2 regions of the Metapseudomonas phytobenefica genome follow, and region 1 is predicted to be linked to the other one. Evidence: predicted binding sites of a transcription regulator. Region 1 holds the regulator's gene; the other holds the start of a gene.
The links. Region 1 encodes sigma-54, which starts transcription at its own class of promoters, with help from an activator protein. Its sites were predicted from a motif close to ANTGGCATNNANNTTGCTNT; they were not measured.
Positions count from the first base shown of each region.

Region 2: flgA (flagellar basal body P-ring formation chaperone FlgA) is a predicted target of sigma-54. The motif match lies at 1,783-1,802, and genes of this name have one in related genera.

Region 1 covers NZ_JBHZGM010000001.1:369,320-372,669, forward strand. Annotated here, with positions in the region: gene lptA (lipopolysaccharide transport periplasmic protein LptA) at 1-139, shown strand, start outside; gene lptB (LPS export ABC transporter ATP-binding protein) at 139-864, shown strand; gene ACFW0B_RS01730 (RNA polymerase factor sigma-54) at 1,012-2,508, shown strand; gene hpf (ribosome hibernation-promoting factor, HPF/YfiA family) at 2,594-2,902, shown strand; gene ptsN (PTS IIA-like nitrogen regulatory protein PtsN) at 2,913-3,350, shown strand, end outside.
Region 2 covers NZ_JBHZGM010000008.1:25,446-28,795, reverse strand. Annotated here, with positions in the region: gene cheR (protein-glutamate O-methyltransferase CheR) at 1-760, opposite strand, end outside; gene ACFW0B_RS09080 (chemotaxis protein CheV) at 803-1,735, opposite strand; gene flgA (flagellar basal body P-ring formation chaperone FlgA) at 1,845-2,573, shown strand; gene flgM (flagellar biosynthesis anti-sigma factor FlgM) at 2,703-3,041, shown strand; gene ACFW0B_RS09065 (flagella synthesis protein FlgN) at 3,091-3,350, shown strand, end outside.

The DNA.
Region 1 (3,350 bases):
CGAAGGCGAGAAGATCGTCTACGACACCCAGCGCCAGATCGTGAACGCAGGCCGCGCCACCGGCGGTAACGTGACCACTCCGCGTCCGCGGATCGACATGGTCATCCAGCCGAAGAAGAAAGAGCAGAAAGCACAGTAATGGCGACCCTCAAAGCCCAGCACCTGGCCAAGAGCTACAAGAGCCGCCAGGTGGTCCGCGACGTCAGCCTGTCAATCGACAGCGGTCAGATCGTCGGCCTCCTCGGCCCCAACGGCGCGGGCAAGACCACCTGCTTCTACATGATCGTGGGCCTGGTCAAGGCCGACCAGGGCCGCGTCCTGATCGACCACCAGGACGTCACCCACCAGCCGATGCATGGCCGCGCCCGCGCCGGCATCGGCTATCTGCCGCAGGAAGCCTCGATCTTCCGCAAGCTCAGTGTGGCGGACAACATCATGGCGATCCTCGAGACCCGCAAGGATCTCGACCGCGCCGCACGCCGCAAGGAACTGGAAAACCTGCTTCAGGAATTCCATATCAGCCACATCCGCGACAGCCTCGGCATGAGCCTGTCGGGTGGTGAGCGCCGTCGTGTGGAAATTGCCCGCGCGCTGGCCACGGCCCCCAAATTCATCCTGCTGGACGAACCTTTCGCCGGCGTGGACCCGATTTCCGTGGGCGACATCAAGCAGATCATCCATCACCTCAAGGCGAAAGGGATCGGTGTACTCATCACCGATCACAACGTCCGCGAGACCCTGGACATCTGCGAGACCGCCTACATTGTCAGTGACGGACAACTGATCGCCGAAGGTGATGCGGAAGCCATCCTGGCCAACCAGTTGGTAAAGGAAGTCTACCTGGGCCACGAGTTCCGCCTGTAGTCTCCCGCAACCGCGCCTACAAGACCGGTTGCGCGGGCTAGAAAAATCCTTCAAGGTCAGGCATATAATTTGCTTCCTGGTGGCGCTTCGGCGCCCTGTAGTGGATGGCGCGCAAGCGCCGGCGAATAAGGTGCTAAGCCCTCTGCCATGAAACCATCGCTAGTCCTCAAGATGGGCCAGCAGCTGACGATGACCCCGCAGCTGCAACAGGCCATTCGCCTGCTCCAACTCTCCACCCTGGACCTCCAGCAGGAGATCCAGGAAGCGCTGGAGTCCAACCCGATGCTCGAACGGCAGGAGGATGGCGACGATTTCGACACCTCCGACCCCATGGCCGAAGGCGATCAGCAACCCAGTTCCGGCAACCAGGAAGCCAGCTTCCAGGAGTCCAGCGTCGAGACCAATGCCGAAGCCATCGAAGATGGCGAATGGCACGAGCGCATTCCCAGCGAACTCCCCGTCGATACCGCCTGGGAAGACGTCTACCAGACCAGCGCCAGCAGCCTGCCGAGCAATGACGACGACGAGTGGGACTTCACCTCCCGCACTTCGGTTGGCGAGAGCCTGCAGAGTCACCTGCTCTGGCAACTCAACCTGGCGCCGATGTCCGATACCGACCGCCTGATCGCGGTAACCCTGATCGACTGCATCAACAACGACGGCTACCTCGAAGAGTCCCTTTCCGAGATCGTCGAAGCCTTCGACCCGGAACTCGGCATCGAGCTGGACGAAGTGGAAGTTGTCCTGCATCGCATCCAGCAATTCGAACCCGCCGGCGTTGGCGCTCGCGACCTTCGCGAATGCCTGCTCCTGCAACTGCGCCAGCTGCCTCCGGGCACTCGCTGGCTGGCCGAGGCCCAGCGCCTGGCCGGTGACTTCCTCGACCTGCTGGGCAGTCGCGACTACAGCCAGCTGATGCGCCGCATGAAGCTCAAGGAAGATGAACTGCGCCAGGTCATCGAATTGATCCAGGGGCTGAATCCGCGCCCCGGTTCCCAGATCGAAGCCAGCGAGCCCGAGTACGTGGTGCCGGATGTCATCGTCCGCAAGCACAACGAACGCTGGCTGGTGGAACTGAATCAGGAAGCCGTGCCGCGCCTGCGGGTCAATCCGCACTACGCCGGCTTCGTCCGTCGCGCCGACTCCAGCGCCGACAACACCTTCATGCGCAATCAGCTTCAGGAAGCGCGCTGGTTCATCAAGAGCCTGCAGAGCCGCAACGAAACACTGATGAAGGTCGCCACCCAGATCGTCGAGCACCAGCGCGGCTTCCTCGAATACGGCGACGAGGCGATGAAGCCTCTGGTCCTGCACGACATCGCCGAAGCCGTGGGCATGCACGAGTCCACCATCTCGCGCGTGACTACCCAGAAATACATGCATACGCCCCGTGGAATCTACGAGCTGAAGTACTTCTTCTCCAGCCACGTAAGTACTTCGGAAGGTGGCGAATGCTCGTCTACCGCAATCCGCGCCATCATCAAAAAACTGGTCGCAGCGGAAAATCCGAAAAAGCCATTGAGCGACAGCAAGATCGCTGGTTTACTGGAAGCACAGGGCATTCAAGTGGCCCGTCGCACAGTAGCCAAGTATCGCGAATCCCTTGGGATTGCCCCTTCCAGCGAACGCAAGCGACTGATGTGACGCGGAAATTGACCCACGCCAAAGTGTTCCGGTGGCAGGCCCGTTAGCCTGTTTCTAAATACACGGGCAATAAGGAGAAAGCGGTATGCAAGTCAACATCAGTGGACATCAACTGGATGTGACCGACGCCCTGCGCAACTACGTTGTCGAGAAGTTCGACCGTCTGGAGCGCCACTTTGACCGAATCACCAATGTTCAGGTGATCATGCAGGTCGAGAAACTCAAACAGAAAATCGAAGCCACTTTGCACGTCGCCGGCGGCGAGGTCGTTGCCAACGCGGAACATGAAGACATGTACGCTGCCATCGACCTGCTTACCGACAAGCTCGATCGCCAACTGATCAAGCACAAGGAAAAGCAATTGAACCGCCAGCAGGGTGCCACTGCCCGCTGACCCCTCCTCCATGATCCGACTCGAGCAAATCCTGACCCCCGGCCGTTCCCTCGTGAACGTGCCGGGCGGCAGCAAGAAACGCGTACTGGAACAGATCGCCAAGCTGGTCGCTCGCGACCTTCCCGACCTCGACAACCAGGACATCTTCGAAAGCCTGGTAGCCCGGGAGAAACTCGGTTCCACCGGTTTCGGCAACGGCATCGCCATTCCCCACTGCCGCCTCACTGGCTGTACGTCGCCCATCAGCGCCGTGCTGCGCCTTGATGCTCCAGTCGATTTCGACGCCATCGACGGCGCCCCGGTTGACCTGCTGTTCGTCCTGCTGGTCCCGGAAGCCGCCACCGATGAGCACCTTGAACTGCTCCGCCAGATCGCCAGCATGCTGGACCGCGGCGATGTGCGCGAACGCCTGCGCCAGGCTTCCGACAGCACCAGCCTCTACCAGGTG
Region 2 (3,350 bases), on a different contig from region 1:
GGGCCTCGGATGCGCCGAGGAACAGGTAGCCGCCCGGCCTCAGGGTGGCGTGGATGCGGGTGAGGATGTCCTTCTTCACTTCCGCGGAGAAGTAGATCAGCACATTGCGGCAGAACACGATGTCGAACTTGCCCAGCGCTGCGTAGCTGTCCAAGAGGTTCAGCGGACGGAATTCCACCCGGCTGCGAATGGCCGGTTTTACCGCCCAGCGCCCCGGCCCCTTCTGATCGAAGTAGCGCGCCAGGCGTTCCGGGGACAGGCCCCGGCCCATGGCCAGGCTGTCGTATTCGCCGGAGCGGCAGGCAGCCAGCATGGAACTGGACAGGTCGGTTGCGACGATGCGCACGCCCGCCTTGAGCTGGCCGAGATTGATCTTCTCGAACTCGTCGATCGCCATCGAAATGGAGAACGGCTCCTGTCCCGAAGAACTCGCCGCCGACCAGATGCGCAGGGGCTGGTTCGGGTTGGCCTTGATCAACTCGGGGAGAACCCGGCTCTTGAGCACCTCGAAGGGATAGGTATCGCGGAACCACAGGGTTTCGTTGGTGGTCATGGCATCGATGACCTGCTCGCGCAGGCCGCCCCGGGAGAACCCCTGGATACGCTGGGTAAGCTCACCCAGGGTCTTGATGCCGTTCTGCTCCATCAGCTTGTTCAGCCGGCTGGACACCAGATACTGCTTGTTGCTGCCCAGCAGGATGCCGCAGGTCTTTTCCAGGAATACCCGGAACTGCTCGAACTCCACATTGCCTGAAGACACTAAGGGCGCCTCACCGATCTGTTTCCATGCCAGGGGGCCGAATCAGCCCCCGTCCGTTGCCTTGATGCGTTCCACGACTCGCGCCGCCAGGTCGTCGGGCTTGAACTTGGCGAGGAAGTCATCCGCCCCCACCTTCTTCACCATTGCCTGGTTGAACACGCCGGAAAGCGAAGTATGCAGGAGGATATGCAACTTCTGCATGCGCGGATCGTTGCGGATTTCCGCCGTCAGGGTGTAGCCATCCATCTCCGGCATCTCGATGTCGGAAACCACCATCAGCAGTTCCTGCTCAGGCGCCTTGCCCTCCTCCACCATCTCACGCAGGTAGTTGTAGGCCTGGCGCCCGTCGTTGAGGGCCTTGACCTCGACACCGACGGTTTCCAGGCAGCGGATCACCTGCTTTCGTGCAACCGACGAATCGTCGACGATCAGGACCCGCTTGCTGATGGCCTTGCTCTGGGTCTCGATATCGACCACACCTTCGGACACCACCTCGGAAGTTGGCGCCACTTCGGCGAGGATCTTCTCGACGTCGATGATCTCCACCAACTGCTTGTCGACCCGGGTTACCGCCGTCAGGTAATGCTCGCGACCGGTTCCCTTGGGTGGCGGATGGATCTCCTCCCAGTTCATGTTGACGATGCGCTCCACCGAGCGCACCAGGAACCCCTGCACCTTGGTGTTGTATTCCGTGATGATGACGAAACTGTTCTTCAGGTCATCCAGGCCTCTGCGCCCGGTCGCCATGGACAGGTCGAGAATCGGAATGGTACCCCCACGGATATTGGCGACCCCGCGTACCACCGGGCTGGACTTGGGCATCAGGGTAAGGCGGGGGCATTGCAGCACCTCCTTCACCTTGAACACGTTGATGCCGTAGAGCTGCGATCCGTCGAGGCGGAACAGCAGCAGCTCCAGGCGGTTCTGCCCGACCAGTTGGGTACGCTGGTTAACCGAATCCAAAACACCGGCCATGACCAGACTCCTGTTACAAGCCATTGAACGCCTGCTTCAACCTGGCAGGCGGCACGAGCCTTGCTTCTATGTTCGCATGAACACTATGACGACGCTTTTCCGACACTTGATGGCAAAACGCCGCAAATCGCTTGCGGCTGTTTTACCCGCTTTGTGCTGTCTCGGCTACAGCCCCGCGTCGAGTGCGAATCTGACGTCACCTGAAGTACTTATCGGCACAGCCGAAGGTTTTCTTGAGTTCGCCGTCGAAGAATATCTGCAGCGGAGCAATATTCAGGGCCGCAGCGAAATCCAGGTCAATCGCCTCGACCCACGCCTGCGCCTGGCGGAGTGCGACAAGGATTTGACGACCAGGCTGGAAAGCCCGGCCCAGCCGCTGGGACGCGTCACGGTAAGGATTCGTTGCGATGGCAGCGCCCCGTGGACGGTGTTCGTCCCGGCCCAGGTCAGGCTTTACCGTGAGGTGGTGGTGGTGACCCGGCCACTGCGCCGTGGAGCGCCGATCTCCGTCCAGGACGTGGCGGTCGCCGAACGCGACGTAGGCACCCTGAACCAGGGCTTCCTCACCGATCCGGTGCAGATCATCGGCCAGAAGACTACACGCGCCCTGCTCCCCGACCAGGTACTGGCGCCGCTGCACCTGCAGCAGGCCGAAGTGGTGAGCAAGGGCGACCAGGTGGTGATCAGCGCGGCGAGCGCCTCGATCAATGTCCACATGCCGGGAGAGGCCCTGGCAAATGGTGCGCCAGGCGAGCAGATCCGGGTGCGCAACCTGAGCTCCGGCCGCGTGATCAGGGCCCGCGTCAAGGCGCCCGGCCAGGTTCAGGTAGACATGTAGGCATGAATCCACTGGCACCGAAGCGGGCTGATTTCTTACACTCGGCCGGTGCGAAAGAATTTTCTAAAGTTATCCCGGACAGGGCCGATAAAACGGTAAGCGTCCAATCAGCGTCCGAGGTTCAGCACCATGGCTATCGACTTCAACCGGCTCAATAACGGCCCCCCCGCCGCCAACACGGGGCGTACCGGCAGCACCCAGACCAGCAAAAGCGAAACCGTCGCCAGCAGCCAGGCTGCTACGGCCCAGAACTCCGGCGAGCAGGCTCCGGCTGCCAAGAGCGGCGAGTCCGTGCAACTGAGCAGCGAGGCTCAGATGCTGCAGAAAGCCGGCGAAAAACTGCGCGACCTTCCCGTGGTGGACAAGGAGCGCGTTGAAAAACTCAAGCAGGCCATTGCCGACGGCACCTATCAGGTCGACAGCAAACGTGTGGCCAGCAAGCTGCTGAACTTCGAATCCCAGCGCTAGTCCACGGGCAGCGCTGGGGAACCTGGACGCCCGATCCCCCAGAGCGCGTATGCACGAAACCAACCTGCTTCAGCTGTTCACCGACGATATCGGCCACGCCCAGCGTTTGCTTGAGCTGCTGGACGAAGAATTCCAGGCCCTGGGCGAACGCGATCTCGTCCGCCTGGAGAAGCTGCTTGCCGACAAGCAGCCCCTGCTCGCCCAACTCGACCAGCATGGCCGCCAGCGCAGCCAACTTCTGGCCAGCCTCCAGCTGAGCGCCGACCGCGCCGGACTGCAGCAATTCGCCGAACGCTTCGCCCAGGGCCA